Regions from separate parts of the Microlunatus sagamiharensis genome, predicted to be linked through region 1. Evidence: predicted binding sites of a transcription regulator. Region 1 holds the regulator's gene; the other holds the start of a gene.

Region 1 (14,594 bases):
GCGGCCGGCCCGCTGGTTGGCCGACGCCTGCGAGACCGGTTCGATCGGCAGCCGCTGCACCTTGGTCCGGGCGGAGTAGCGCGAGATGCGGGCCGTGCCGACGTCGACGACGTAGCGGATGCCGGGCACGGTCAACGAGGTCTCGGCCACGTTCGTGGCGAGCACCACCCGCCGGCCCGGGTGCGGGGCGAAGACGCGGTGCTGCTCGGCGGTCGACAGCCGCGCGAACAGCGGCAGGACCTCCGTCGAGCGCAGTCCCGCCCCGTTGAGCGCGTCGGCGGCGTCGCGGATCTCGCGCTCGCCGGAGAGGAAGACCAGGACGTCGCCGCCGCCGAGCGCGCTCAGCTCCTTGACCGCGTCGACGATCGCCGCGTTCTGGTCGGCGGTGCCCGCGCCCTCGTCGAGCATCGGGCGGTAGCGCATCTCCACGGGGTAGGTGCGCCCGGACACCTCGACCACGGGCGCCGGCGTGCCGTCGGGACCGGCGAAGTGCTCGGCGAAGCGGGCGGTGTCGATCGTCGCGGAGGTGATGACCACCCGGAGGTCGTCACGGCGCGTCAGCAGCTGCTTGAGGTAGCCGAGCAGGAAGTCGATGTTCAGGGAGCGCTCGTGCGCCTCGTCGACGATGATCGTGTCGTAGCGCCGCAGGTCGCGGTCCCGCCCGATCTCGGCGAGCAGCACGCCGTCGGTCATGATCTTGAGCCGCGTCTGCCGCGACGTCTGGCGGGTGAAGCGGACCTGGTAGCCGACGACGTCGCCGAGCGGCGTCTCCATCTCGTCGGCGACGCGCTGCGCGACCGTCCTCGCCGCGAGCCGGCGCGGCTGGGTGTGGGCGACCGAGCGCCGCCCGAGCTCGAGGCAGATCTTCGGCAGCTGGGTCGTCTTGCCCGACCCCGTCTCCCCCGCCACGACCACCACCGGGTGGTCCCGCACGAGCCCGGCGATCTCGTCGTGCCACGCCGTGATCGGCAGCGCCTCGTCGTACGTGAGGTGGAGCGCGGGACTCTCCTGCACTGCCACGTCACTCACTGGACCCAGGCTAGTCGGACGAGCCAGCCGGACCGCGTGTCCGGAGACCCGAAGTGGAAGCAGACCGCACCGGACACCGCTACCCGCTCCGCAGGAAGTGGACCGCTCGCTCGTACGAGAGGGAGTCCGCCCCCTGCCGTCTGGACGACGAGCGCGTCACGACAACGCTTCATCGTCGTGACGCGGGAGGAGGAAGACGGCAGGTCCAGGGCGGACGACCGCGTACGAGCGAGGACTAGAACGTGGTTCTTCCGTCCAGCTTCGCCGCCAGGTCCTCGTCGATGCCGTCCGCGACGTCGGAGAGGACGCGGACGGCCTGGTGCAGGTGGGCCGGCACGAAGGGCTGCGCGAGCACCGAGATGCTGGCGAACACCCGGTCGCGCACGAGCTGGAACTTGACCCAGCGCGACTCGACGTTCAGGTCGTTGACGACCTCGGCGGCGCGCGAGCGGCCGGAGACGTCGTGGACCACGGCCGCGAAGACCGTGACCTCCTTGCCGTCGCCGCTGGTGCGCAGGAAGAGCATCGTCGAGCCGACGCGGATGGCGACGTCGCCCTCGTTGTCGCGGTAGGGCGGGTGGCCGTACATGCTCGTCAGCTCGGCGTCGACGAGCCGGCTCAGGTGGCCCGGGCCGTCGGGCAGCGTGGCGTTGAGGTCGTCGGGATCTACCTCGATCGGCGTGCCCCGGCGCGGCAGGCGGGCGGGCTCGAGGACGGCGCCGGTGGAGCCGTTCGTCGAGGGTGGCGTCGGCTCGGTCGTCTCGGCGACCTCGGGCTGGAGCACCTCGGCGAGCTGGTCGGGAGCGAGGAATACGGGGTGCTGCACGCCGAAGACGTCGCGCAGCGCACGGACGGCCTGCTCGGCGAGCGTCTCGGACTCCTCCTGCGCGCACTCGGCGCGCAGGTGCTCCAGGCCCGGGGCGTCCGCGCCCGAGGGGTCGCAGCGCTCCCAGCCGTCGGCGGCGAGGGCGTCGACCTGCTCGGTCTGCGTCCGGCCGGCCGCCACGCCGGCCACGGCCCGGACCCGGTCGCGCGCGGGGCTCGAGAAGCGCACCCAACTGTCGGGGGCGCCGTCGCCCGTGGGCGTGCCGATCGTGAGGTCGCCGGACTCGTCGACCATCGAGAGCACCTCGGCGAGCCGGGCACCGAACTCGCTCCAGGCCTGCTCGATGGCGCGGTCGATGTCGAAGTCGTCGATCCCGTCGACCCCGCTCACGCCGCGCACCTCCTCACGAGCCCGAACCTAGCGCACGCGTCGCCCGCCGAGGCCGACCCGGACCCGCCTCGTGCGCGTCGGCCCGGCGGGCGTGCGGGCAGGTCGCCCGAAACCTAGGGTGGTCCCCGGCGCACCCGGATCCACCCCGCGTCGAGGAGGAGTCGAGCCATGAGTGGTCGGTCACCGGTGCCCGTGACGGGTGGCGGCGCCGTCGTCCCGCCCGCGCTGCTGCACCACCCGCGGTCGGCCCTGACCTGGGTGACGACAGCCGTCCTCGGGGTGGGCGCGCTGGTCATCGCCGGGCTGTTCGTCGCCTTCGGCGGCCTCGGTCCGGTCGCGCTGGTGACGTTCCTCGCCGCGCTGGCCTTCCCGGTCATCCTGCTGGTGATCTTCTGGCTCGACCGCTACGAGCCCGAGCCCGCCCGTTACCGCCTCGCGGCGATCGGCTGGGGCGGCGTGGTCGCGGTCATCCTCAGCTTCGTCGTCGAGTCGGCCGCGGCGCTGGTGACGGGCAACGAGTCGTTCGCCTCGTTCGCGATCGTCGCGCCCGTGGTCGAGGAGACCGGCAAGGGCCTCTTCCTCGTCGCCGTCGTGCTGCTGCGGCGCTCGCAGGTCCACGGCCTGCTCGACGGCGTCGTCTACGGCGCGCTGGTCGGCGTCGGCTTCGCCTTCGTGGAGGACATCCTCTACTACCTGTCGGCCCTGAACGAGGGCGGTGCGGCCGGCCTGACGACCACCGTCGTCCTGCGCGGGGTGATGAGCCCCTTCGCGCACCCGCTGTTCACGGCGGCCACCGGCCTCGGCTTCGGCATCGGCGCCACGTCGACGTCGAGGGCCAAGCAGGTCGTCGCCCCGCTGCTCGGCTACCTGACCGGCATCGTGCTGCACGGCATCTGGAACGGCAGCACCGTGTACGGCGGCCGCGGCTTCCTCACCGCGTACGGGCTGATCATGCTGCCGCTGCTGATCGTGATCATCTCGATCGCCATCTGGGCCCGCTCGCGCGAGGGCCGGATGCTCCTCACCGCCCTGCAGCAGACGGTCCAGATGGGCTGGACCCGTCCGGAGGAGGTGCGCTGGGTGGCGCGCATCTCCGACCGGGTCTCCGCCCGCCGCTACGCCCGGATGCGGGCGGGCAAGCCGGCGGCGCAGGCGCTGCGGGCGTTCCAGCAGACCATGATCGAGATCGCCTTCCTGCACAACCGCTTCGTCAACGGCACCGCCCCGCGCGACGTCAACCAGCGCATGCTCGGCCTGCTCGACCGGGCGGCGGCGCTCCGACCGTTCGTCGTCCTGCCGCCGGAGCTGCCGCAGCCCACGCTCCCGGGAGGTCCACCCGGCGCCGCGACCGCTCCCGGCTGGATCCCGCCGGGGCTGCCCGAGTGGTACGGGCCGGGCGCGGGCACACGCCCCACCCGCGCCGGCTGGTCCTGAGCCGGACGCGGAGCGCAGTGAGCACGCCCGTCCGTCCGCACGCGCTCGCGCCGCGCCGGGTGCTGCGGCGCGCGGGACGGCGGACGAACGCCGGGCTCCTGCTCCTGCTGCTCGGCAGCCTGGCCACCGGCGGGCTCGCCTTCGCCACGGCCGGTCTCGTGACGGCCCGCGCGGCCGCGGTCGCCCACGGCGTGCTCGGGCTCGGCCTCCTCGCGCTCGTGCCGTGGAAGGTCGTCGTCGTCCGGCGGGCCCCGCGCGTCACCCCCCTGGGGCTGGCGCTGGCCCTGCTCGTCGTCACCTGCGTCGTGGCCGGGGTGGTCGAGGTGCTCGTCGGTCCGGACGTCCGCGGCGGCGCCCTGACCCCGATCCAGGTCCACGTCGGGTCGGCCGTGGGGATCGTCGCCCTCCTCGCCACCCACGTGGTCCGGCACTGGCGGCCCCGGCTCGTCCGGCGCACCGACGCGGGGCGTCGCCAGCTGCTGCGGACGGCGGCGTTCACCGCGGCGGCCGCTGGGACCTTCGTCGCGCTCGACGGGGTGACCGTCGCGAGCGGGGCCGCCGAGCGCCGCACCGCCACCGGCTCGCACCGCATCCCGGCCGCCGACGTCCCCGCGACCATCTGGCTGCTCGACCGTGTCCCCGGCGCCGCCGAGCAGGCCCAGGAGGTGACGATCGCCGGCGTCGGAGTCACCGCGGCCGACCTCGACGCGCGCGGCGGACCCGTGCGGGCGCGCCTCGACTGCACGACCGGCTGGTACGCCGACGCGACCTGGACCGGTGTCGCGCTGGCCGACCTGCTCCCCGCGTCCGCGCTCGCCGAGGCGCGGAGCCTCGTGGTCACGAGCGTGACGGGCTACCGACGCCGGTTCGACGTCGACGCGGCAGGCGCGCTGTTCCTGTGCACGCGGGTCGAGGGCGCACGCCTCAGCGCCGGCTACGGCGCACCCGTACGGCTGGTCGCGCCCGGGCACCGCGGCTTCTGGTGGGTCAAGTGGGTCGCCTCGGTCGAGACGAGCGCCCTGCCCGCGTCCGCGCAGTCCCCGTTCCCTCTGCAGTAGCCGGGTGCGCCGCCGCGTAGCGGCGCCGCTCAGGCGAGGGCCTGGAACTCCTCCACGAGGGGCCACACGTGCTCGCCGAGCTCGACCTGGGTGAGGAGCACCCCGACCGTGCCGTCGGGGTCGACGAAGAAGTCGGTCCCCTGGCCTCCCGACCAGCCGAACCGGCCGCGGTGCGGGTCGGTCGTCACCACGCCGACGCCGAAGCCCCACCCCGTCGTGTCCCAGAAGCCGGGGAAGAAGCTCGTCGGCGTCTTGAGCGCGGGAGCGACCTGGTCGCTCGTCATGAGGCGCCGGTGCGCGGCAGAGACGAGCGGAGGACCTCCGACGTCCTCGCCCGTCACGAGGGCCCGGAGGAAGCGGTGGTAGTCGCGCGCGGTCGAGACGAGCTCGCCGTGGCTGACGTCGACGTCCGGCGGACCCGCGTACGCGCCGCCGCCCGCCGGCTCGGTCTCGACCAGCCGCTCGCCGTCGTGCCGGTACGCCGCCGGCAGCCGGTGCAGCTCCGCGGTCGGGACCCACAGCCCGGTGTCGACCATCCCCAGCGGCCCGAGGAGGTCGTCGGCGAGGTGCTCGCCGAACCCGCGCCCGGTCAGCCTCGAGACCAGGACGCCCAGCACCGCGTACGAGTGGTGGTAGCGCCAGCCCTCCCCCGGCTGGAACGCCAGCGGCAGCCCGGCGAGTCGGCCCATCCACGCGTCCGCGCTGCCCGGGAACGGGTTCGGCCCGGCCTCGGTGGCGTTGGCGGCCATCGCCTCCGCAAGGGGTGACGGTTCGAGGAGCATGCCGTAGCCCGACGTGTTCGTGAGCAGGTGGCGCACCGTGATCGGCCGGACGGCCGGTTCCGTGTCGTCGAGCGCGGCGGTCGGGGCCCGCAGCACCCGTCGACGGGCGAGCTCTGGCAGCCACGGCTCGACGCTGTCGTCGAGCCCGAGGCGTCCCGCCTCGACCAGCCGCAGCACAGCCACTGCCGTGACCGCCTTGGTCATCGACTGGATGCGGACGATGGCGTCATCACGCAGCGCCGGTCCGCCGACGGCGGCCACGCCGACGGCGACGACCTCCGGGTCGTCGCGCCCGAGCAGTCCGATCGCGCCGGGCACCGTGCCCGCCTCCACGTGACGGACGAGCAGGTCCTCCAGCGCGCTGGCCACGGACCGACGATCCCAGGTCCGCCGCCCCACGACCAGACCGGCCCGGCCCCCTGGTGGGGACCGGGCCGGTCGAGGTCAGGCGAGGATCAGCTGCAGCCGCTCGTGGAGCCGCAGCCCTCGCAGACGTAGCAGCTGCCGCTCGGGCGCATCTTGGTCCCGCAGGTGAGGCAGAGCGGGGCGTCGACGCTGGTGCCGGTCAGGCGCTCGAAGAGCTCCGACGTCGTGTGCGCGGTGCTCGGTGCCGGCTTGGCCGACGCCACGGGGACCTCCACCTCGACGGCGTCGGTGTCGACCGTGTCGCCCGCGTCGCTCTTGAGCGACTCCGACTCGATCTGCTCCTCCTCCGGCTCGGGCAGGTAGGAGCCGGTCTCGACCTGGCGGGCCCGCTCCGTCGCCGTGTAGATGCCGAGCTCGGCACGGTCGTCGAAGGTCAGGTACTCCAGGGCGAGGCGCCGGAAGATGTAGTCCATGATCGACTGCGCCATCCGGATGTCGGAGTCGTCGGTCAGGCCGGCCGGCTCGAACTTGAGGTTCGTGAACTTCTGCACGAACGTCTCGAGCGGCACGCCGTACTGCAGGCCGATCGACACCGCGATCGAGAAGGCGTCCATCACGCCGGCCAGGGTCGAGCCCTGCTTGCCGAGCTTGAGGAAGACCTCGCCCAGGCCGCCGTCCTCGTACGCGCCCGAGGTCATGTAGCCCTCGGCCCCGCCGACGGAGAACGAGCGGGTCAGGCTCGAGCGCGACTTCGGCATGCGCTTGCGCTGCGGCTTGTAGACGACCTTCTCCACGACGGTCGGCTCGGCCGCGGCCACCGGGGCGTCCTCGGTCTTCTTCTCCGCCTTGCCGTCGCTGAGCGGCTGGCCGACCTTGCAGTTGTCGCGGTAGACCGCGAGCGCCTTGAGGCCGTACTTCCAGCCCTGCAGGTAGACGTCGGCGATCTCCTCGACCGTCGCGGTCTCGGGCAGGTTGACCGTCTTGGAGATGGCGCCGGACAGGAACGGCTGCGCGGCCGCCATCATCCGCACGTGGCCCATCGGCTTGATGGCCCGGCGGCCCATGGCGGTGTCGAAGACCTCGTAGTGCTCCGGCTTGAGGCCGGGGGCGTCGACGACGTGGCCGTTCTCGGCGATGTACTCGACGATCGCCTCGACGGTCTCGTCGGCGTAGCCGAGCTTGGCGAGAGCGCGCGGGATCGTCTGGTTGACGATCTGCATCGAGCCGCCGCCGACGAGCTTCTTGAACTTGACCAGCGAGAAGTCCGGCTCGATGCCGGTCGTGTCGCAGTCCATCATGAAGCCGATGGTCCCGGTGGGCGCGAGGACCGAGGCCTGTGCGTTGCGGAAGCCGTTGGCCTCGCCGGTCTTGATCACGCCGTCCCACGCCTTGGTGGCCCGGGCGTGGATCGAGGAGCCCATGGCGTCGACGTCGCGCAGCGAGTCGTCGGCGGCCTGGTGCTTGCGCATGACCCGGCGGTGCGCGTCGGCGTTGCGGGCGAAGCCGGCGTACGGGCCGACGATCCCGGCCAGCTCGGCCGAGCGGCGGTAGGAGACGCCCGTCATCAGCGAGGTGATGGCGCCGGCGAGCGCGCGGCCGCCGTCGGAGTCGTAGCCGTGGCCCGTGGCCATCAGCAGCGCGCCGAGGTTGGCGTAGCCGATGCCCAGCTGGCGGTAGTCGCGGGTGGTGCGCCCGATCGACTCGGTCGGGAAGTCGGCGAAGCAGATCGAGATGTCCATCGCGGTGATGATCAGCTCGACGGCCTTCTCGAAGCGCTCGGCGTCGAAGGTGTCGTCGTCGCGGAGGAACTTGAGCAGGTTGAGGCTGGCCAGGTTGCACGAGCTGTTGTCCAGGCTCATGTACTCCGAGCACGGGTTGGACGCGTTGATGCGGCCCGACTCCGGGTTGGTGTGCCAGTCGTTGATCGTGTCGTCGTACTGGATGCCCGGGTCGGCGCACTGCCACGCCGCGAGGGCGATCTTGCTCCACAGGTCGCGGGCGTCGACGGTCTCGATGACCTCGCCGGTGGTGCGCGAGCGCAGCCCGAAGTCGGTGCCCTGCTCGACCGCACGCATGAACTCGTCGTTCACGCGGACGGAGTTGTTCGCGTTCTGGTACTGCACGGACGTGATGTCCTTGCCGCCCAGGTCCATGTCGAAGCCGGCGTCGCGCAGCGCGCGGATCTTGTCCTCCTCGCGCGCCTTGGTCTCGACGAACTCCTCGATGTCGGGGTGGTCGACGTCGAGCACGACCATCTTGGCCGCGCGACGCGTGGCGCCGCCCGACTTGATCGTCCCCGCGCTGGCGTCCGCGCCGCGCATGAAGGAGACCGGGCCCGACGCGGTGCCGCCGGAGGTCAGCAGCTCCTTGCTGGAGCGGATGCGCGAGAGGTTGAGGCCGGCACCGGAGCCGCCCTTGAAGATGAAGCCCTCCTCGCGGTACCAGTTCAGGATCGAGTCCATCGAGTCGTCGACGGAGAGGATGAAGCAGGCGCTGACCTGCTGCGGCGACTGCGTCCCGACGTTGAACCACACCGGCGAGTTGAAGGAGAAGTGCTGGTGGAGCAGGAGCCAGGTCAGCTCGTGCTCGAAGACCTCGGCGGAGGCCGCGTCGGCGAAGTAGCCGTAGTCCTCGCCGGCCTTGCGGTAGGTGTGCACGACGCGGTCGATGAGCTGCTTGAGCCCCTGCTCGCGCACCGGGCTGCCGAGGGCGCCGCGGAAGTACTTGGTGGTGACGATCGTGGAGGCGTTGACGCTCCAGAAGTCCGGGAACTCCACGCCGTGCTGCTCGAAGACGGTCTCGCCGGTCTTCCAGTTGGTCTGGACGACGTCACGACGCTCCCAGGTGACCTCGTCGTACGGGTGCACGCCGCTGCTGAACACGCGCTCGAGCACGAGCCCGGCGCTCTTGCGGCCGTTCTTCGCGGTGCTCTTCGCGGTGTCGCCGCGGCCGTTGGCCGCACGGGTGGTCTCGGTCATCTGTCCTTCTTCCTGACGTGCACGCCGTCCCTCGTAGAACGGTCTGCGCTGGGCTGGTAGTCCCCGGGTCGTGCTCTGGTGCGGGTCCGGGCCCTTGGGCCCGGGGTGGTGCTCCGACCCGTCAGGACCGGTCGTGCTGGTTGACGCTGCCCCGCCGCTCGGGGGTGCTGGCGGTGCGTACGTCGGGCTGGGACCGGGGCCGAGAGCGCGCTGCCTTCCCCAGCAATGCGCTCCCGGCCCCGGAGTCGGGGCGCCCCTCAGGGCGGGGGCTGACCCCCGCCACCGGCGGGGCGGCGGCGCGGGGTCAGGCGGTGCGGGGTGAAGCTCGCGACCTTGGAGTCGAGCAGCGGGTCGGGGATGAGCGGCTCGATGCCCGCCGGCTCCCCCTCGGCGCGCAGCAGCGCGATCTCGGACTCGAAGTCGTCGACCGAGCGGAACTGCCGGTAGACGCTCGCGAAGCGCAGGTAGGCCACCTGGTCGAGCTCGCGGAGGGGACCGAGGATCGCCACACCGACCTCGTCCGCGGGGATCTCGGGCTGGCCGCAGGCCCGCAGCGAGTCCTCGACCAGCTGGCCGAGCCGGGCGAGCTGGGTCTCCGTGACCGGGCGGCCCTTGCAGGCCTTGCGCACCCCGGACACCGCCTTGTCGCGGCTGAACGGCTCGACCACGCCGCTGCGCTTGACCACCACGAGCTGCATCTGCTCGACGGTGGTGAAACGACGCTCGCAGACCGGGCACTGGCGGCGGCGGCGGATGCTGCCGCCGTCCTCGGCGGTGCGCGAGTCGAGCACCTTGGAGTCGCCGTGACGGCAGTACGGGCAGTGCACCTGCGGCTCCTCTCGACCCGTTCCGCACCGTTTGACCGTCGGCCCCTGGGGACAACCCTGGGGAGGACGTGTGGACCGTGCTGTGGACTTGTGTGGGTAACCGACCACTAGTTGTGGATGAACTACAGCGGTGTAACCACTAGATGTAGTGACCTTACGACCGGGACCCACTATGTGCAAGAGGACTGACACTTTCGCGCGTCGCGTCGCAGGACACGCCGGGGCAGCCGCCGGGACGCGGCGCGACGAGGGCGGGGGCGCACCTGCCGGGCCGACGGGACCCAGGCACGGACGGTGCAGGCGTGGACGGTCCAGGCGTGGACGACGCGGCGTGGACGACGCCGGCGTGGACCGCCCTGAGGCCGCAGGCCGCTGCTGCGGGAGAGAGCCGGATGACCGGCCGTGGGTCAGGTCAGGTTGCGCACGAGGGTGTAGGCGACACCCACCGCGAAGAACGCGACCAGGCGCTGCGTGGGCGTGGTGCGCCGCCAGCGCTGCCGCACCGCTGCGGGGAGCCGCACCGCCGGACCGCCGAGGGCCTCGACCACCCAGCAGAGCCCGATCACGCCCAGCACGGCGATCAGCACCAGCGCGAGCGGGTTGAAGGCGAAGGCGGTCGCGACGTCGCCGTGGAGCAGGGCACTGCCCATCCGGGTGCCGCCGCACAGGGGGCAGTCCCAGCCGGTGACGACGCGGAACGGGCAGCTGACGCCGATGCCCGTCGTGGCGTAGAGGGCGCTGAGGCCGAGCCCGGTCGCGAAGAACCCGACGAGCGGGCGCAGCGCCGTGCGCGGGGAGAACGCGGCGGCTGCACCGTCGCCGTGGGCCGTCGGAGTCCTCGAGCCCGCCACCCTCGTCGCCATGCCCGACATTCTGCCTCGCGTGCGGTCCGCGCGGACCGGACGCGCCTTAACCTGGGCTGCGCCTCGAGGCCGGGGCGCTCGAGCAGGAGGGCACGTGGGCGAGCAGACCGGTCGCGACCAGCAGGAGCCGTCGGGGCCGGACGTGCCACCTGCCCCCGCGCCCGACCCGGCGTCCGCCGCGGGAGGCGGTCCGAGCCAGCCCTCCGGCCCCGTCTACGGCCGGGTGACCCGGTTCGGCGTGCCCGGAGCACCCGCGCCCTCGGCTCGTCCGCCCGCTCCCGGTGCCTCCCCCTCGTGGGCTCCGTGGACGCCCGGCCCGGCGCCCTGGACGCCGCCCGCTCCCCTGCCGCCGGGATGGACGGGACCGCCGGACGTCGGATGGTCGGCGCCGCCCGGTCCGGTCCCGGGCTGGCCGGCACCCCTCCCCGGCTGGCCGGCGCACGCTCGGCCCCGACCGCGATGGCGCCGTGACCAGTACGCGCGCTGGGGCAGCCGGGTCCTCGGCGACCTCGTCGACCACGCGCCCGCGTACGTCGCGCTGGTCCTGCAGCTGCTCGCCTACCTCCCGCTGTACGCCGGCCTGCTGCGGGGCGACGTGGACGCCGAGCCCCGCTGGGGCCTGCTGGTCGGCGGCCTCGCGCTGAACCTGGTCGCGATCGGGTGGAACCTCTGGAACCGCTGGATCTGCGGCGGCCGGACGGGCCAGTCGCTCGGTCGCCGGCTGACCGGCACCCGCCTCCTGAGCCAGGTCGACGGCCGCCCCGTCGGTACCCTCAACGCGTTCCTGCGCGACCTGCTCCACGTGCTCGACGGCTTCGCGTGGATCGGCTACCTCTGGCCGCTGTGGGACGAGGAGCGGCAGACGTTCGCCGACAAGATCATCGAGACGGTCGTCGTCCGCACGGTGGACGAGCGACCCGTCGGGTGGTCGTGACCAACGGGTCCTCCAGCTCGCGACCAGGAGCTCAGGACCGACGACGAGCATCCGCCCGACGCACAGCGTCGACCGACAGGCGTCCGCTCAGGCTCAGCCCTGCGCGACGACGACGGCGTCGGACGCGTGCGAGGCGCGGTAGCCGTCGCTCGTGACGCGGAGCGCGGTGAGCCCCACGACCACGACGCTGGCGACCACGAGAGCGGCGGCGACGGCGAGCACGACGGCCACGCCGCGCTCGGTGAGCCGCCAGCTCGGCGCAGACGCGGGAGCGGCAGCCGGGACCGCGACGGGTGCGGCCACCCGGCACGCCTGGGTCCGCGCGGCGGGCGGCGCGGTGAAGCGCAGCCGGCGCGGCCGAGCGGCCGGTCCGACACCCGGGCCCGACCGGCGGGGCCGGGTGCGGGTCGGGGCGGCCGCGGGCTCGACCCCGGGCCCCGCGGGAACCAGCCGGAGGGCGCGGGGCCGCTCGACGACAGCGGGGGCGACGGGCTCGGCGAGTGCGACACTCATGACGGTGCTCCTCAACGTGTAGGGCGTACGGTCGAACGTCCGTTCGATCGAACGCGTGTTCGATGTGTATCGCACCCCGGGTCGCGGCGCAAGCACATTCGAAGCGGTGTTCGAGAACTTCATGCTCCGGAGTCCACCAGGGGGGTCTGACAAAAACGCGGCTGGAGGTGCGCACCTCTCGCAGGCGCACCGTCGACGGGCGGCGTACGGGCTCGCGCACCACCACACGGCACGGGTGGCCCCAGGGCGAGCGCTCTCCGCCACGACACGCGGGCGACACGCTCGAACAGGTGTTTGAATGTGCTCGGCGTCTTTCCTACAGTGCCGTCCATGGCACACGACGACACGCCGGACAGCCCCACGAGCGACACCGGCCGACCCGCCCGTCGGCGGGGGCGTCCGACCAAGGCCGAGGTCGCGGCGCAGCTGGGCGAGTCGGCGTCGGTGAGCTCGCTGCCCGACGGTCCCGCGGACAGCTCGGGCCTCACCCCGCGCCAGCGCCGCATCCTCGAGGTCATCCGCGACACGGTCGAGTCGCGCGGCTACCCGCCGAGCATCCGCGAGATGGGCGAGGCGGTCGGCCTGGCCAGCTCCTCGAGCGTGTCCCACCAGCTGAAGGCGCTGGAGCAGAAGGGCTTCCTGCGTCGCGACCCGAACCGGCCGCGCGCGCTCGAGGTGCTCCTCCCCGGCGAGGACCGTCGTGCCCCCGAGCCGGTGCGCGTCGCCCCCGTCGAGCTGGTGAGGCCCCGCCTGGTCGAGGTCGACGACTCGGGCGTGAACGCCTTCCCCGAGCCCGTCCACGTCCCGGTGCTCGGCCGCATCGCGGCCGGCGGGCCGATCCTCGCCGAGGAGCGCGTCGAGGACGTGTTCGCCCTGCCGCGCCAGCTCGTGGGCGAGGGCACCATGTTCACCCTCGAGGTCCGCGGCGACTCGATGATCGACGCCGCGATCTGCGACGGCGACTGGGTGGTCGTCCGGCAGCAGCCGAACGCCGACAACGGCGACATCGTCGCCGCCCTGCTCGACAACGAGGCCACCGTGAAGACCTTCAAGCGCCAGCCGGGCCAGGTGTGGCTGATGCCGCACAACCCGGCCTACGACCCGATCGACGGCAACCACGCCACGATCCTGGGCAAGGTCGTCGCCGTCCTGCGCCGGCTCTGAGCGGGTCCCTTCCGACGCGGAGCGTGGCGGACGGGATCAGCCGACGAGCAGGGTGAGCAGCTCGCTGATGCGTCCGTCCACGATCGTGACGATGTCGATCCCACGCACGAGCGGCTCACCGTCCGCCGGACCGAGGCGCCAGGCGAGCGCCGCGCGTCCCGCTCCGGCGTAGACCGGCCCCTCCTCGGCGAACGCGGCTCCGGGTGGCAGTCCGTCCTGCAGGGCACCCGCCTTGGTGGCGACGGCCTCCCAGCCGTGCACGGTCCCCTCGGCGTCGGTGAAGGTGACGTCGGCGGTGTAGGTGCGGCGGGCCGCCTCCCGCCGGGCGTCGGCGTCGCGCTCCCCGAACACCTCCGCCAGGTTGGCGTGCAGCAGCTCCAGCGTCTGGTCGTCCATCGGGCATCCTCCTGCGTCTCGGGCGAGGACGAGCTGAGGCGGCACCGGAGGCCGCGCCCGTGAGCCCTCATCGGCAGGGTGCCACCCTCCCACCCGGGATCGGACGGCCCGACGGGCCCTACGCCTCCTCGGCCAGCCGGCGCAGTGCGCCGATCACCGTCTCGCGGTCGGACGTCTCCCACATGTCCGGCATCGAGGCGCGCAGGAAGGACCCGTAGCGCGCCGTCACCAGGCGCGGGTCGAGCACGGCCACGACACCCCGGTCGCTGCTGCGGCGCACGAGCCGCCCGGAGCCCTGCGCCAGCAGGAGCGCCGCGTGGGTGGCGGCCACGCTCATGAACCCGTTGCCGCCGGCGTCGGCGACGGCCTTCTGCCGTGCCAGCGTGAGCGGCTCGTCGGGTCGCGGGAACGGGATCCGGTCGATGATCACCAGCTGGCACGTCGCCCCGGGGACGTCGACGCCCTGCCACAGCGACAGGGTGCCGAAGAGGCTGGTCGTCGGCTCGCTGGTGAAGCGCCGCGTCAGCTCGGACAGCTGGGCGTCGCCCTGGCAGAGGATCGTCAGCTTGGGCAGCTGCTTGCGCACGTGCACGGCGGCCGCCTCGGCCGCGCGCCGGCTGGAGAAGAGCCCGAGGGTGCGCCCGCCCGCCGCCCAGACGAGCTCGGCGATCTCGTCGAGCACCTCCTTGCTCATGCCGTCGCGACCGGGGGTCGGCAGCGCCCGGGCCACGTAGCGGATGCCCTGGCGCCGGTAGTCGAACGGCGACCCGACGTCGAGCGCCCGCCACGGGACCGGCGGATCGTCGGCCGAGGCGCCCTCGACGCCGCTCGGGACGTACGCCTCGCCCGAGTCGTCCCGGTCGCGCGCCCGCAGCCCGAGCGCGGCGGCCGAGGGGCCGAAGTCGTCGCCGAGCTTGAGCGTCGCGGAGGTGAGGACGATCGTGCGCTCGCCGAACACGGACGAGCGCATTAGGCCGGCGACCGACAGCGGCGCGACGTGCGCCTCGCGGCCCGACCGCTCCCGCTCGGTGACC
Region 2 (14,594 bases), 1.5 Mb from region 1:
GCGGTCGCCGTGCGTCGCCAGCAGCAGCTGAGCGGCGTCGAGCGCCGGCAGCGAACCCTCCGCCACCGTCGCCGGAGCCGAGGAGCAGTTCGCGACGAGCAGCAGCGTCTGCTCGCCCAGCGTCCGGCGCACGACCCAGAGCTGCGGGTCGTCGCCGAGCAGCAGCTCGAAACGCCCCTCGGCCAGCACCGGCTGCTCGTGGCGCAGCTCGATCAGCCGCCGCACGTGGTGGAACACCGAGGCCGGGTCCTGCCGCTCCGCACGAGCGTTGACCACGACGTAGTTCGGGTTGACCGAGAGCCACGGCACGCCCTGGGTGAAGCCGGCCTGGTGCGTGTCGTCCCACTGCATCGGCGTGCGCGCGTTGTCGCGGCTGCGCACGGCGAGGCCCGCCATGATCTCCTCCGCCGCGACGCCCAGCGAGGTCGCCTGCGCGTGGTAGTTCAGCGACTCCACGTCGGCGTAGGAGGAGATGTCGACGAACTGCGTGTTCGTCATCCCCAGCTCGTCGCCCTGGTAGACGTACGGCGTCCCGCGGTGCGCGTGCAGGACGCTGGCCAGCGTCTTGGCCGAGGCCACGCGGTGCTCGGGCGAGTCGTCGCCGAACCGCGACACCGCGCGCGGCTGGTCGTGGTTGTCCCAGTAGAGCGAGTTCCAGCCGACGTCGGCGAGGCCGACCTGCCAGCTCTCGAGGTTGCGCTTGAGCGCGACGAGGTCGAGCGGCACCGGGTCGAACTTGTTGCCGCTGGGGCCGACGTCGACGTTCATGTGCTCGAAGGTGAAGACCATGTTCAGCATCCCGGCGCCCGGGTCGGTGATGGCGCGGGCGTCCTCGATCGTCGAGCCGGGCATCTCCCCCACGGTGAGCAGGCGGTGGCGGTCCAGCCCGACCGCCTCGTTCATCTCGCGCAGGAACTCCTGCAGCCGCGGCCCGTGCGCCACCTCCGCGCCGGGGAAGGCGTACGCGTGCCCCGCCTCGGGCTCGAGGTCGCGCAGCTCGACCGGCTTGGAGATGAGGTTGATGACGTCCATGCGGAAGCCGTCGACGCCGCGGTCGACCCACCAGCGCATCATCGCGTAGACGGCCTGGCGGACCTCCGGGTTCTCCCAGTTGAGGTCGGGCTGCTTGCGGGTGAAGAGGTGCAGGTAGTACTCGCCGCTGGCCTCGTCGTACTGCCAGGCCGAGGGTGAGAAGAAGCTCGACCAGTTCGTCGGCTCCGCGCCGGGGGTGCCGGGCTCGTGGCCCTCGAGGGCAGGGCGCCACCAGTACCAGTCGCGCTTGGCCGACCCGGGACGGCGGGACTCCTCGAACCAGGCGTGCTCGTCGCTGGTGTGGTTGACCACGAGGTCCATGACGATCTTGATGCCGCGGGCGTGGGCCTGCTCCAGCAGCTCGTCCATGTCCTCGAGCGAGCCGAACAGCGGGTCGATCCGCTGGTAGTCGGAGATGTCGTAGCCGTTGTCGTCCATCGGCGAGGCGTAGACCGGCGAGAGCCACACGACGTCGACCCCGAGCTCGGAGAGGTGGTCGAGGTGGTCGATGATCCCGCGCAGGTCGCCCGTGCCGTCGCCGTTGCTGTCGGCGAAGCTACGGGGGTAGATCTGGTAGACGACGGCGTCGCGCCACCAGCCCTCGGCCCGCTCGACCCCCGTCCCTGCGCTGGTCCCGGTCGAGGTCGTCGGTGTCGTCGAGGCCGTCATGGGGCCAGCCTGCCACGACGCCCGGGCGGCCCGCCGACCCCGTCGCCGGCCCCGGGGAGCCCCCGGCTCAGGCCTCCCGCGCGGCCTTCGGCGGCTCCACGCCGAGCCGTTCGGACAGCTCGAGGACCTCGGTGCGCAGGTTCGTCCGGGCCCGCCCGGCGAGCTGCTTGCCCTTGCCCGTGCGGAACAGCTCACGCTCCAGCAGCGGTGTCAGCACCGCGAGCCGGCCGGCGAAGAACGCCTCGTCGCCGACGGCCGCGTGCTCCTCACGGACGTCGGCGACGTACGCGGCGTACTCCTCCGGCGTGCCGCCCAGCACGGCCAGGTCGGCGTCGCAGAGCAGGTCGCCCTCCGGGTCGCGGGTGCCGGGCAGGTGGTCGGCGGTCAGGCGTACGAGCCGGGCGACCTGCGTCAGGTCCTCCTGCTCGAAGCCGGCCCGGCTCAGCTCGCGCAGGGCGAGGCGCGCCGAAGACTCCTCGTTGGTGAGCTCGCGCTCGGGGACGTCGTAGACGGCGTCGTGGAACCAGGCGCCCAGCCGGACGAGGAAGAGGTCCTGGTCGCCGGCGAAGGCGTCGACGTGGCGCAGCACCGCCAGCAGGTGGCGGGTGTCGTGGTAGCGACGGTGCGGCTCGCGGTAGCGCTCGACGAGCGCCTGGCCGAGCTCGGCCTGGTGCGGCAGCACAGCGTGCCAGCGCTCCTCCAGCTCCGCGCGGTCGGCGTCGCTGATCGGCCGCGGGGTGCGGTCGGCGCGCGTCGGGGTCGGGGTGGATTCAGTGGACATCGGGTCCTCCGTCGTCTCGGGCCAGGCTCGTGGCCCGGCGGTCGCTCAGGTAGCGGTCGGGGATCTCCACCTCGCGCGCCGCGTCCCACGGCCGGCTCCAGCCGGCGAGGTCGAGGACGGCGTCGAGCAGGTGGGCGGTCAGCCCCCACACGAGGTGGTCGGCCACGGCGAAGGCCGGGCCGCGGTAGCCCAGCGGGTGCACCGCGGTGGCCCGGCGGGCCGGGTCCACGAGGTCGGCGACGGGCACCCTCAGCACGGAGGCGACCTCGGCGGGGTCGCCCGGGGCGGCCGCGTGCGGCGTGCGCCACCAGGCCACGACCGTCGTCACGTCGAAGCCGCTCACGCGCACGTGCGCGGGCGGCAGCAGGCCGAGCACTTCGACGCCCTCCCGCAGCACGCCGCACTCCTCGTACGCCTCCCGCAGCGCGGTGTCGGTGAGGTCGACGTCCTCGGGGTCGGCACCCCCGCCGGGGAAGGCGATCTGGCCGGGGTGCGAGCGCAGGGTCAGCGCGCGCTCGACCAGCAGCACCTCGGGCCCCGCCGGCCCCTCGCCGAAGAGCGCGAGGACGGCGGACTGGCGCGCACCCTGCGCGGGCCGGAGGGCGTCGACCCAGGTCCGGTCCTCGCGGTGCAGCTCGTCGCGGAGGCGCGCGACCCAGGCGGGCATCCCGGGCTCGGCGCCCGTCTGCGACGCGGCGCTCACGGGGCGACGCCCAGGTACTGACGGCTCAGGTCGTCGAGCTGCGCCGACGAGGTGAACGGGCCCGCGTGCCGGCCGGCGACCGTGCCGTCCTCGCGCACGAAGAAGGTCTGCGGCAGGGCCATCACCTGGAGGCGGGTGCGGAAGGCGAGGTCGGCGTCGTACAGCTGGGGATAGGTCCAGCCGGCCGAACCGGCGGACTCCACGGCGGCCTCGGGCACGTCGGGGTAGTCGACGCCGAGGACCCTGACCGCGCTCGAGCGCCCGGCCTCCGCCAGGAAGGGGGCCTCCGCCCGGCAGGGGCCGCACCACGACCCCCAGACGTTGACCAGCATCGGGCCGCGTAGCCCGGAGAGCGTCACGGGACGTCCGCCGCCCAGGCACTCCACGGTGACCTCGGGCAGCCCGTCCTCGACCGGCGCGGCCCCGCTCGTCGGGCAGTCCGGGATCCCGGCTGCGCGCTTGGCGGTGGCCAGGTCGACGTTCGGCGCCGGGTCGGCGTCGGCCGGGGCCTGCACCGCCCCGCCGCCGGAGGCCGAGCCGCTCGCGGCGGGACCGCGGACCACGCTCGGCGTCTCGGTGCACCCGGCGAGCACGAGCGCGGCGAGCAGCGCCAGCGCCGCCGCGCGTGCCCGCGCCGTCATCCGCGCGGCTCGCGGACGAGCTTGGCGGCCTTGGTCGGGTCGGTCTCGCCCTCCCCGTACGAGGGGCAGAGCCGCGCGACCGGGCACGCGCCGCACGCGGGGTTGCGGGCGTGGCAGCGCCGGCGGCCGTGCCAGATCACGTGGTGGCACAGCATGACCCAGTCCTTCTTGGGGAAGAGCGCGCCGACCTGGGCCTCGACGAGGTCCGGGTCGGTGTCGCTCGTCCAGCCGAAGCGGCGCGAGAGCCGACCGAAGTGGGTGTCGACGGTGATGCCGGGGACTCCGAACGCGTTGCCCAGCACGACGTTCGCGGTCTTGCGGCCGACGCCCGGCAGGGTCACGAGCTCGCGCAGCGTCGTCGGCACCTCGCCGTCGAAGCGCTCCACGAGCTGGGCGCCGAGCTTGAGCAGGGTGTCGGTCTTGGCGCGGAAGAACCCGGTCGGGGTGATCAGCACCTCGAGCTCGGCGCGGTCCGCGCCCGCGTACGCCGCCGCGTCGGGATAGCGGGCGAAGAGCGTCGGGGTGATCGTGTTGACCCGCTTGTCCGTGCTCTGCGCGGACAGGATCGTGGCCACCAGCAGCTCGAGCGGCGTGGTGAAGTCGAGCTCGACGTGCGCGTCGGGATAGGTGCCCGCGAGGGTCCTGTCGATGGCGCGGGCTCGGCGGACCAGGGCGGTCCGGCTGTCGCTCGGGCTCACCGCGCCACCCTACGTCCGAGTCCCGTTCCTGCGACCTCTCGTCCTCGGCTGGGGATCCGCCGCTAACGTGAGGGGGCTGCCCGACCTCGGGCGGTCCCGTCCTCCTCGATGCTGCGCGACGACGGTAGGTTGTTGTTCACTGTGACGAGGGATACAGGAGGGCGCCGGTGGATCCCGAGGTGTTGACCAAGGCTCCTCTCTTCGCGGAGCTCGACGAGGCCAGCGCCGCGGCACTCGAGCAGGCCATGGGCTCGCTGCGCCTGACCAAGGGCCAGATCCTCTTCCGCGAGGGCGAGACCGAGGACCGGCTGTACGTCGTCGTCGCCGGCAAGATCAAGCTCGGCCGCAGCGGTTCGGCGGGCCGGGAGAACCTGCTCGCCGTGCTCGGCCCCGGCCAGATGTTCGGTGAGCTGTCGGTGTTCGACCCGGGCCCGCGCTCGAGCACGGCGACCGCCGTGACCGCCGCCGAGGTCCGCGTGCTCGAGCACGACGAGCTCATGGCCTGGCTCAGCGACCACCCCGAGGTGGCACGGAGCCTGCTCGGCCAGCTCGCCGCCCGGCTGCGCCGCGCGAACGACGTCGTCGCCGACCTCGTCTTCTCCGACGTGCCCGGGCGGGTGGCCAAGCAGCTGCTCGAGCTCGCCCGCCGTTTCGGCGACCGCAAGGACGACGGCGTGCACGTCCACCACGACCTGACCCAGGAGGAGCTGGCCCAGCTCGTCGGGGCGTCGCGGGAGACGGTGAACAAAGCCCTGGCCGACTTCGCCGCCCGCGGCTGGATCCGGCTCGAGCCGCGCTCGGTCACCCTGCTCGACGTCGAGCGCGTGGAGCGCCGCGCGCGCTAGCCCCATGCGGAGGTTCAACCAGTACGGCGGACCTGCGAGGGCCGGCGCCAGCCGGTCGCCCGGTCGAGGCCGTGGCGCCGCAGCACCGGCCGGACGCGCTCGGCGAGGTCGGACGCGTACGACTTGAGCACGTAGGACCCGCCGCGGTAGAGCTCCGCGTACGGCTCCGCCAGCTCGGGGTGCTCGCGGCCGAGCCAGCGCAGGAACCACTCCCGGGCCCCGGGCCGCAGGTGCAGCGCCATCACCGACGCCGACGTGGCGCCCGCCTCGGCGACCGCGCCGACCACGCGCTCGAGGTCCTCGTCGGAGTCCGTCAGGTGCGGCAGGACGGGCGCGACCAGCACCTGGCAGGGCAGGCCGGCCGCGCGGATGCTGCGGACCAGCTCGAGCCGCGCCCGCGGCGACGGGGTGCCCGGCTCGAGGGTCGCGTGGAGGTCCTCGTCGAGGACGGCGAGGGAGACGCCGAGCGTCACCGGCACGCGCTCCCCCGCCCGGGCCAGCAGCGGCAGGTCCCGGCGCAGCGTGGTGCCCTTGGTCAGGACCGAGAACGGCGTCCCCGACCCCGCGAACGCCTCGATGATCCCCGGCATCAGCCGGTAGCGGCCCTCGGCCCGCTGGTAGGGGTCGGTGTTGGTGCCGAGGGCGACGGGTTCGCGGCCCCAGGAGGGCCGCCCCAGCTCGCGGGCGAGGACCTCGGCGACGTTGACCTTGACGACGATCTCGGAGTCGAAGTCCACGCCGGTGTCGAGGTCGAGGTAGGAGTGCGTCCTGCGGGCGAAGCAGTAGACGCAGGCGTGCGTACAGCCCCTGTAGGGGTTGACCGTCCAGTCGAACGGGCTGTCCGAGCTCGCCGGCACGTGGTTGAGCGCCGAGCGGGCCATCACCTCGTGGAACGTGACCCCGGCGAACTCCGGCGTCCGGACGGTGCGCACCAGGCCGGGCATCTCCTCCAGGCCCGGCAGCGCGTCGGGGTCGGAGACCACCCCGCTCACCGACTGACCAGCCCATCGCACCCGACTATCAGATCACACGTTCGAATAGGACGCCAGACCCGACGGGGTCGATGACCACCGCCGGGTCGCGCGCCGGTGCCTGGACGACCGGAGGAGCAGGACATGCTTCTCGTCCTGCGAGGGAGGGAGGAAGGCGCCGGGTCGGAGCGCGAGCCGCGTCCGAGCGGAGCGAGGACAGAAGTTAGGCGCTGCCGAGCTTGACGTCCACGGTCTGCGGGGCGCCGCCGTCGCGGACGTAGGTGACGGTCACCGTCGTGCCCGGCGCGTAGTAGCGGGTCGCAGCGATGAGGCCGTCCGGCGTCGTGGTGTGGAAGTCGTCGACCTTGGTGACCGTGTCGCCCTCGCGCAGCCCGGCCGCCGCGGCCGCGCCGTTCGCGGTGACGCTCTGCAGCGGGACGCCGGTGGCCGTCGAGATGCCGTTGTCCGCACCGCCGACCGTCACCCCGAGGGCCGCGTTCACCGACTTGCCGTTGGCGATGAGCTCGCTGGCGACGCGGACGGCGACGTCGGAGGGGATGGCGAAGCCGATGCCGATGTTGCCGGACTGGCTGCCCTGCGAGCCGGAGCTCGTGCTCGCGATGGAGGAGTTGATGCCGACCACCGAGCCGTTCAGGTCGACGAGCGGGCCGCCGGAGTTGCCGGGGTTGATCGCGGCGTCGGTCTGCACGGCGAGGTAGACCGCGTCGTTGTCGTCGCCGGAACGGACCGGCCGCGCCGTGTTGGAGACGATGCCGCTGGTCACGGACTCCGCCAGCCCGAGGGGGGCGCCGGCGGCGACCACGGCCTGGCCGACCTTGATCGAGTCGGACTTGGCGAAGACCGCGGGCTTGAGGTCCGAGACGCCGTCGACCTTGATCACCGCGAGGTCGTTCGTCCCCGAGGTGCCGACCACGGTGGCGGGCGCCGTACGGCCGTCGGGGAAGGTGACGGTGACGCTCGAGCGCCCCGAGCCGGCGGCCGCGGAGACGACGTGGTCGTTGGTGAGGATGTGGCCCTCGGTGTCGAGCACGACGCCGCTGCCGATGTCGCCGCTGCTGCCGGCCTGCACCGTGATGGTCACGACCGACGGGTCGATCTTGGCCGCCGCGGCGCTCACCGTGCCGTCGAGGACCGGGCTGTTGGCGGCCGGGACCGTGGTCACGCTGATCGGCGAGGTCGCCCCGGTCGAGCCGCCGAGCGTCGCGTACGAGCCGATGCCCGCCCCGGCGCCGACGACCGCGGCCAGCGCGGCTGCGGCGATCAGGCCACCGCGGCGGCGCTTCGGGCGCTCGAGCACCGTGGTCGCGGCCGGCTGCGCGTAGGCCTGGGCGCCGTACTGCTGGCCCCCGTACGCGCCGGTCCCGTAGGACGGGGTGGTGCCGTAGCCGCCGTACGCGGCGCTCCCCCAGCGCTGGCCGCCCTGCTGAGGTCCCTGCTGACCCGCGGCCTGCGGGGCGCCGTGCTGCTGCGCGTCCCAGCCCGACGGGTGCGAGCCGCCCCAGCCACCATTCGCGGGCGGCGGGTAGCCGCCCGTGCCCTGGCTGTCCTGCTCCGACGAGGAGAAGGGGAACCAGGGCTGGTCCGCCTCGGACCGGCCGTAGCCGGAGGGGGTGCCCGAGGGGTTGCTGTCGCCGCTGCCGCGCTGGTCTTCCGAGGTCATGCGACTACGGTGCGCCCCGCTTCTGTGTGCTTGCTGTGCGTGGACCTAGGGCTCGCGATGAGCGGCCAGGTGGTCGAGCTGGGCGCGGGCCGACTGGAGCGCCGCGCGCTCGAGCGGCGTCCCGAGCACCTCGGGGTAGACCGCCCGCACGACGTCCTCCGGGCTCGACGCGCCGGCCGCCACGGCCCCGCGGACCTGGGCGAGGCGCTCCTGCCGGTGCCGGCGGTAGCCCTCCAGCACCCCGCGAGGGTCGGCGACCACCGGACCGTGCCCGGGCAGGACGCGCGCGACGGCCCGCGTGGCGACCACGTCGAGCAGGCGGTCGAGCGAGGCCAGGTAGGCACCGAGGTCGCCGTCCGGGTGCGTGATGACGGTGCTGCCGAAGCCGAGCACCGTGTCGCCGGTCAGCAGGTCGACCTGCTCGCCCTGGCCGGCGGGGCCGTCCTCCCCCTGGTGGGTGAGCAGCAGGCTCACCGAGTCGTCGGTGTGACCGGGCGTGGCGAGCACCTCGACCCGGGCGCCCGACACCTCGAGCACCGCGCCGTCGGGCAGCCCGTCCTCCCCGACCCGCCAGGCCGGGTCGACGGCGCGGACGCCGCAGCCCGCCAGCCCGGCGAACCGCGCCGCGCCCGCCACGTGGTCGAGGTGCCGGTGGGTCACGAGGACCGCGGACACCCGCCCGCCGGCCACCTCGAGCACGCGGCGCAGGTGCTCCTCGTCGTCGGGCCCGGGGTCGACGACGAGGACGGGGCCGGGCTCGGGGCGACCGAGCACCCAGGTGTTCGTGCCGCCGAGGGTCATCGGGCCCGGGTTCGGCGCCAGCACCCCGGCGACCGCCGGCGCCAGCCGCTCGACGCGCTGGTGGGTGTTCATCGGACCTCCGTCATGCGAGCACCTCGTACGCGAACCGCCACCCGCCCTCGTGCGGCACGACCCGGGGCAGCACCGTCTCGACCCGGCGTCCCGCGCCCGCGCGCAGCAGCGTCGCCACGTCCGGCGCGGCGGTCAGCTCGGCCAGGATCGACCACGTCGGCGGCATGAGCACCAGGTCGCCGGCCCCGCGGTCGGCCAGGGCCTGCCGGACCGGGGTCCAGGCGGCGCGGACCGTCTCGCCCGAGACGTCGCGGGCCTCCTGGCCCCCGGGCAGCGCGGCGAGGTAGAAGGTCGTGTCGTAGCGGCGGGGCTCGGTCGCCGGCGTGACCCAGCGCGCCCACGGCACCAGGGCGTCCGCCTCGAGCCGCACGGTCGTCTCCTCCGCGGTCTCGCGGAGCGCGCAGGCCAGCACCGGGTCCGCGGCCGCCGCAGAAGGCGAGACGTCGACCGCGTCGACGCCCCCGCCGGGGAAGACCGCGACCGAGGGGGCGAAGGGCATCCGCTCGTGCCGGTGCATCAGGTAGACCTCGACACCGCGGGCCGGGTCCATCCCCGGACGAGCTCCGTCGCGCAGCAGCACGACGCTGGCCGAGCGCCGCGGCTCCACCGGTCGCCTGCCGACGGCCATCGCCTCGGCCCGCGCGGCGACGGCCGCGGGCACCGGCGGGGCGAAGCCGTCGAGCACCTCGCTCGACCGCCTCGCCGGCACCGACCCCACCGCGCGGGTCCTCAGACCGGGACGACGCCCGGGCTGGTGCGGACCTCGGCGACGACCTCGACCTCGACCGGCGAGTCGAGCGGCAGCACCACGACGCCGACGGCGCTGCGCGCGTGCGCGCTGCCGAAGACCTCGCCGAAGAGCTCGCTCGCGCCGTTGGCCACGCCGGGCTGACCGGTGAAGTCCGGGGCGCTCGCCACGAAGACGACGACCTTGAGGATCCGGACGACCTGGTCGAGACCGCCGGCCTGCTCGGCGACCGCGGCCAGCGCGTTGAGGGCCGCGGTGCGGGCGTAGCCGTACGCCGACTCGGCGTCGACCGCGGAGCGCAGGCCGTCACCGACCACGCCGGTCGCCGGCAGCCGGCCCTCGACGAAGGGCAGCTGGCCGCTGGTCCAGACCGTCGAGCCCATCCGGACCGCCGGGACGTACGCGGCCACCGGCGGCGCGACCGCCGGCAGGGTCAGGCCGAGCGCCTCGAGCCTGGCGGTCGGCGAGCCCGGCCGGTCGGCGTCACTCGTCACGGGATCAGCCCGTCACGGGGCGCTTGAAGTACGCCACCAGGCTGTTGGGGTTGGGGCCCGGGACGACCTGCACGAGCTCCCAGCCCTCCGCCCCGAAGTTGTTCAGGATCTGCTGGGTCGCGTGCACGAGCAACGGCGCCGTCAGGTACTCCCACGTGGTCATGGCGGGAGCCTAGCGATCGGGGTGGACCGGCCGCCCCGTCGCCCGGACGGGCGGCATACGTCCGCTGGCTACCATCAAGACCATGACCTCTCGCGCCCGCCGCGCCTGCTCGCACGCCCGGACGAGCCGGTGAAGGTCGGGATCCTCGGCGGGACCGGCCCGCAGGGGCGCGGTCTGGGCCGCCGCTTCGCCATGGCGGGCCACGAGGTCCTGCTCGGCAGCCGCGACGCCGCCCGCGCCCAGGAGACGGCCGCGGGCCTCGCCGGGGCGGGACGGGTCACCGGCGTCGCGAACGCCGACGCCACCGACGCCGACGTGGTCGTCGTCGCCGTGCCGCACGAGGGCCACGCCGACCTGCTGACCTCGCTGGCCGGCGCCCTGGAGGGCAAGGTCGTCGTCGACTGCGTCAACCCGCTCGGCTTCGACAAGCAGGGACCGTTCCCGATCGAGGTCGCCGACGGGTCCGCCGCCCAGGAGGCCCAGCGCATCCTGACCGGCTCGACCGTCGTCGCCGCCTTCCACCACGTCAGCGCCGTGCTGCTCGACGACCCGGACGTCACCGACATCCCGGGCGACGTCCTGGTGCTCGGCGAGGACCGCGAGGTCGTGGGCCGGGTCATCGAGCTGGCGCAGTCGATCCCCGGCGCCCGCGGCGTCTACGCCGGCCGGCTGCGCCTCGCGCGCACGGTCGAGGCCTTCACCGCCAACCTCATCGCGGTCAACCGGCGCTACAAGACCCACGCGGGCATCGCGGTCACCGGCCTGCCCGCACAGGACGAGGCGTGACGGCGCCGCGCCACACGCTGCACGTCGTCAGCGGCAAGGGCGGCACGGGGAAGACGACGGTCGCCGCAGGGCTGGCCTGCGCGCTCGCGACCCGCGGGCGCCGGGTGCTGCTCTGCGAGGTCGAGGGCCGCCAGGGCCTGGCCGAGCTCTTCGGGGTCCCGCCGCTGGAGGGCGACGAGGAGCGTCGCCTGACGCGTACGCCGGCCGGCGGCACCGTCTTCGGGCTGTCGATCGACGCCGAGGACGCGCTGCGCGAGTACCTCGAGACCTTCTACCACCTGGGTCTCGCCGGCCGCGCGCTCGACCGCTTCGGCGTGATCGACTTCGTCACCTCGATCGCCCCGGGCCTGCGCGACGTGCTGCTCACCGGCAAGGTCTACGAGGCGGTCCGCCGCGGGGAGAAGGGGCTGCCGACCGCGTACGACGCCGTCGTCCTCGACGCCCCGCCCACCGGCCGCATCGGGCAGTTCCTCAACATCCACGACGCCGTCTCCGGCATCGCCAAGGTCGGCCCGATCCGTGCGCAGGCCGACTCCGTCGCCGCGCTGCTGCGGGCGCGCACGACGATCACTCACCTGGTGACGCTGCTCGAGGACATGCCCGTGAGCGAGACCGAGGAGGCCGTCGCGGCGCTGCAGCCCTCGGGCACCCGGGTCGGCACGATCATCGAGAACATGGTCAACCCCTCCCCCTTCGAGCCGGCGGTCCTCGCCGACGTCGCGGCGGGCTCGGTCGACCTCGCGGTGCCCGGCTGGGACGACACCCACAACCGCGCGCTCGCGGCGGAGTTCGCCGTCGAGGCGTCACGCACCCTCGAGCAGCAGGTCCGCCACGACCGCCTGCTCCGCCTCGGGCTGCCGCTCGTCCAGGTCGACTTCGACCCGCTGGGCATCGATGCCGAGTCCCTGTTCGCGGTCGCCGAGCAGCTCACCGACCAGCTCGCCCTGGAGGCAGCGTGAGAGCCCAGACCCCCGGCCGCGCGCACGGCGCCCGACCGACCCCTGCAGCTCCCTTCCTCGACGTCGACACCCTGATCGGCGACCGCAGCATCGAGATCCTGATCTGCTGCGGTTCCGGGGGCGTCGGCAAGACGACGACCTCCGCGGCGATCGCGGTCCGCGCGGCCGAGGCCGGCCGTCGTGTCGTCGTGCTGACCATCGACCCGGCCCGCCGGCTCGCGCAGTCGCTGGGCCTCGGCGAGCTCGACAACACCCCCCGCCCGGTGCTCGGCGTCGACGACTCCGCCGGCGGCAGCCTCGACGCGATGATGCTCGACATGAAGCGGACCTTCGACGAGGTCGTGCTCACCCACTCGACCCCGGAGAAGGCCGAGCAGATCCTGGCGAACCCCTTCTACGAGGCGCTCTCGTCCTCCTTCTCGGGGACGCAGGAGTACATGGCCATGGAGCGGCTCGGCCAGCTCCACGCGCAGGCCGCCGCGGACGCGAGGGCCGGGCGTCCCGCCTGGGACCTGATCGTCGTCGACACCCCGCCGGCCCGCTCGGCGCTGGACTTCCTCGACGCCCCCGAGCACCTGAGCTCGCTGCTCGACGGGCGGTTCATCCGCCTGCTGCTCGCGCCGGCCAAGGGACCGCTACGCCTGATGGGCGTCGGCTTCACCCTGGTCTCGAACGCGATGAACAAGATCCTCGGCAGCCAGATCATCACCGACGTGCAGACCTTCGTGCGCGCGTGCGAGGCGATCTTCGGCGGGTTCCGTCAGCGGGCGGAGGAGACGTTCGCCCGGCTGAGCTCCGAGCACACGGTGTTCCTCGTGGTCGCGACCGCCCAGCGCGACGCGCTGCGGGAGGCCTCGTACTTCGTCGACCGCCTCACCGAGGAGCGCATGCCGCTCGGGGGCCTGGTCGTGAACCGCGTCCACGGCAGCGAGCTCGACGTCTCGGCCGAGCGTGCCGTGGCCCTCGCCGAGGACCTCGAGGAGGCCGGCCCGACCCGGCTCGAGGCCGAGGCCCTGCGCCGCCACGCCGACCTGATGCGCGTGGCCGAGGCCGAGGCCGTCCTGCTCGACCGCTTCGCGACGGCACGTCCGACCGTCCCGCAGACCCGCGTGCCGGCGCTCCCCAGCGACGTCACCGCCCTCGCCGACCTCCGCCAGGTCGGCGCCCTCCTCGCCGAGAAGGACGACTGAGCCTCACGCGTCGAGCGAGCTCAGCCGTCGTGGTCCGGGCTGAGCCGTAGGGCCCTTCGACAGGCTCAGGGGTCGTGGTCCCGCTCAGGGGTCGCCAGCCGGCTGAGCGTGGGGGCCCTTCGACAAGCGCAGGGAGCAACTGACGGAGCCGAGCGCGGAGGACCTGGCGCGCGTCAGCGCCCCGACGGCTCCGGGCCGAAGCCGCAGGCGGCAGCGCACGGACGTCGGGCAGCCCGACCGCGGCTGGCCGACGCCGAACCGCACCCTGAAGGGCGGCTCGACGAGCACGCCGCTGAGCGTGGATGGGTCTGGCGGGAGCCCGGGCACCACCGACCGCACGGGAACGCCGTACGAGACGGCGCCCGGGCGGATGGTTGCGAAGCGGCGTGCTCGTCGAGCCGTTCGGCACCCGAAGCGGGCACCGGGACGAGGACGAGAAGCGTCAGGCTGCGCGCTCGACCGAGCGCTGACCACCCATGAGGAGGTCGGCCCAGGAGGAGACGTCGGGGCGCTGGCGCAGCAGCTGACGGCGCTCGCGCTCGGTCATGCCGCCCCACACACCCCACTCGATGCGGTTGTCGAGGGCCTCGCTGAGGCAGTTCATGCGGACCGGGCAACCCATGCAGAGCTGGCGGACCCGCTTCTGCTCCGACGCCTCAGGAAACAGGGCGTCCTCCATGCCCCGGCACTTGGCGTCGATCGTCCAGTCGGCGTGCGTGATGACAGACATGCTGATTCTCCCCTTGGTTGTGGCTGCCGACCCGGGCTATCCCCGGCCCTGGTGGGTCGACTGGTGAATCGTACGATCACCGGATTCGTTACGCCACCATTTCTGGATTCGCGCTGAGAAACTGATGAGATCGTGATCTTTCCCTGACTTCGGTGGCACGCTGCCCCGCGGATTGGTCGGTCTCCGAAGGATTTCGGGGCAAGACCGCCGGCGGCGGACCGGGCGGGGTGTGCAACGATCCGGGGGTCGTCCGCGCGGGGTTGTGCCGCGCGGACCCTGCTCGCGTACCCTCAAGCGGTGCCAAGTCCTAAACGAGTCGGGAGCGTCGCCTACTCGCTGACGATGTTCGCCATCGTCAGCGTGCTCGCGGGCGTGCTGGTCGCCGGCCTCTTCGTCCCGTACGCGGGGCTGGCGGGGATGGGCAGCAAGGCTGCCGCCGACGAGCTGAACAGCCTGCCGACCGAGCTCGCGACGCCGACGCCGCCCACCCGCTCGACGGTCTACATGGCCGACGGCAAGGTGCTGGCCTACTTCTACGACGAGAACCGCATCCCGGTCGCGCTGAACAAGATCGCGCCGGTCATGCGGCAGGCGCAGCTGGCGATCGAGGACCACCGCTACTACGAGCAC

The links. Region 1 encodes LexA, which represses DNA repair genes until DNA is damaged. Its sites were predicted from a motif close to TCGAACANNTGTTCGA; they were not measured.
Positions count from the first base shown of each region.
Region 2: the regulator LexA is predicted to act here: its motif matches at 6,391-6,406, upstream of BLU42_RS19050 (Rv2578c family radical SAM protein).

Region 1 covers NZ_LT629799.1:1,174,601-1,189,194, reverse strand. Annotated here, with positions in the region: gene hrpA (ATP-dependent RNA helicase HrpA) at 1-1,029, opposite strand, end outside; gene BLU42_RS05390 (T3SS (YopN, CesT) and YbjN peptide-binding chaperone 1) at 1,265-2,245, opposite strand; gene BLU42_RS05385 (PrsW family intramembrane metalloprotease) at 2,414-3,679, shown strand; gene BLU42_RS05380 (molybdopterin-dependent oxidoreductase) at 3,697-4,737, shown strand; gene BLU42_RS05375 (serine hydrolase domain-containing protein) at 4,767-5,888, opposite strand; gene BLU42_RS05370 (vitamin B12-dependent ribonucleotide reductase) at 5,975-8,863, opposite strand; gene nrdR (transcriptional regulator NrdR) at 9,121-9,690, opposite strand; gene BLU42_RS05360 (DUF2752 domain-containing protein) at 10,098-10,553, opposite strand; gene BLU42_RS05355 (RDD family protein) at 10,648-11,487, shown strand; gene BLU42_RS05350 (hypothetical protein) at 11,581-12,000, opposite strand; gene lexA (transcriptional repressor LexA) at 12,331-13,164, shown strand; gene BLU42_RS05340 (nuclear transport factor 2 family protein) at 13,201-13,560, opposite strand; gene BLU42_RS05335 (ATP-dependent DNA helicase) at 13,679-14,594, opposite strand, start outside.
Region 2 covers NZ_LT629799.1:4,103,873-4,118,466, reverse strand. Annotated here, with positions in the region: gene BLU42_RS19080 (alpha-glucosidase) at 1-1,701, opposite strand, end outside; gene BLU42_RS19075 (HD domain-containing protein) at 1,769-2,482, opposite strand; gene BLU42_RS19070 (NUDIX hydrolase) at 2,472-3,185, opposite strand; gene BLU42_RS19065 (TlpA family protein disulfide reductase) at 3,182-3,826, opposite strand; gene nth (endonuclease III) at 3,823-4,524, opposite strand; gene BLU42_RS19055 (Crp/Fnr family transcriptional regulator) at 4,692-5,369, shown strand; gene BLU42_RS19050 (Rv2578c family radical SAM protein) at 5,384-6,382, opposite strand; gene BLU42_RS19045 (S1C family serine protease) at 6,564-8,021, opposite strand; gene BLU42_RS19040 (MBL fold metallo-hydrolase) at 8,067-8,894, opposite strand; gene BLU42_RS19035 (NUDIX hydrolase) at 8,905-9,612, opposite strand; gene BLU42_RS19030 (RidA family protein) at 9,624-10,136, opposite strand; gene BLU42_RS19025 (DUF4177 domain-containing protein) at 10,141-10,299, opposite strand; gene npdG (NADPH-dependent F420 reductase) at 10,429-11,085, shown strand; gene BLU42_RS19015 (ArsA family ATPase) at 11,082-12,044, shown strand; gene BLU42_RS19010 (ArsA family ATPase) at 12,041-13,234, shown strand; gene BLU42_RS19005 (WhiB family transcriptional regulator) at 13,677-13,964, opposite strand; gene BLU42_RS19000 (transglycosylase domain-containing protein) at 14,262-14,594, shown strand, end outside.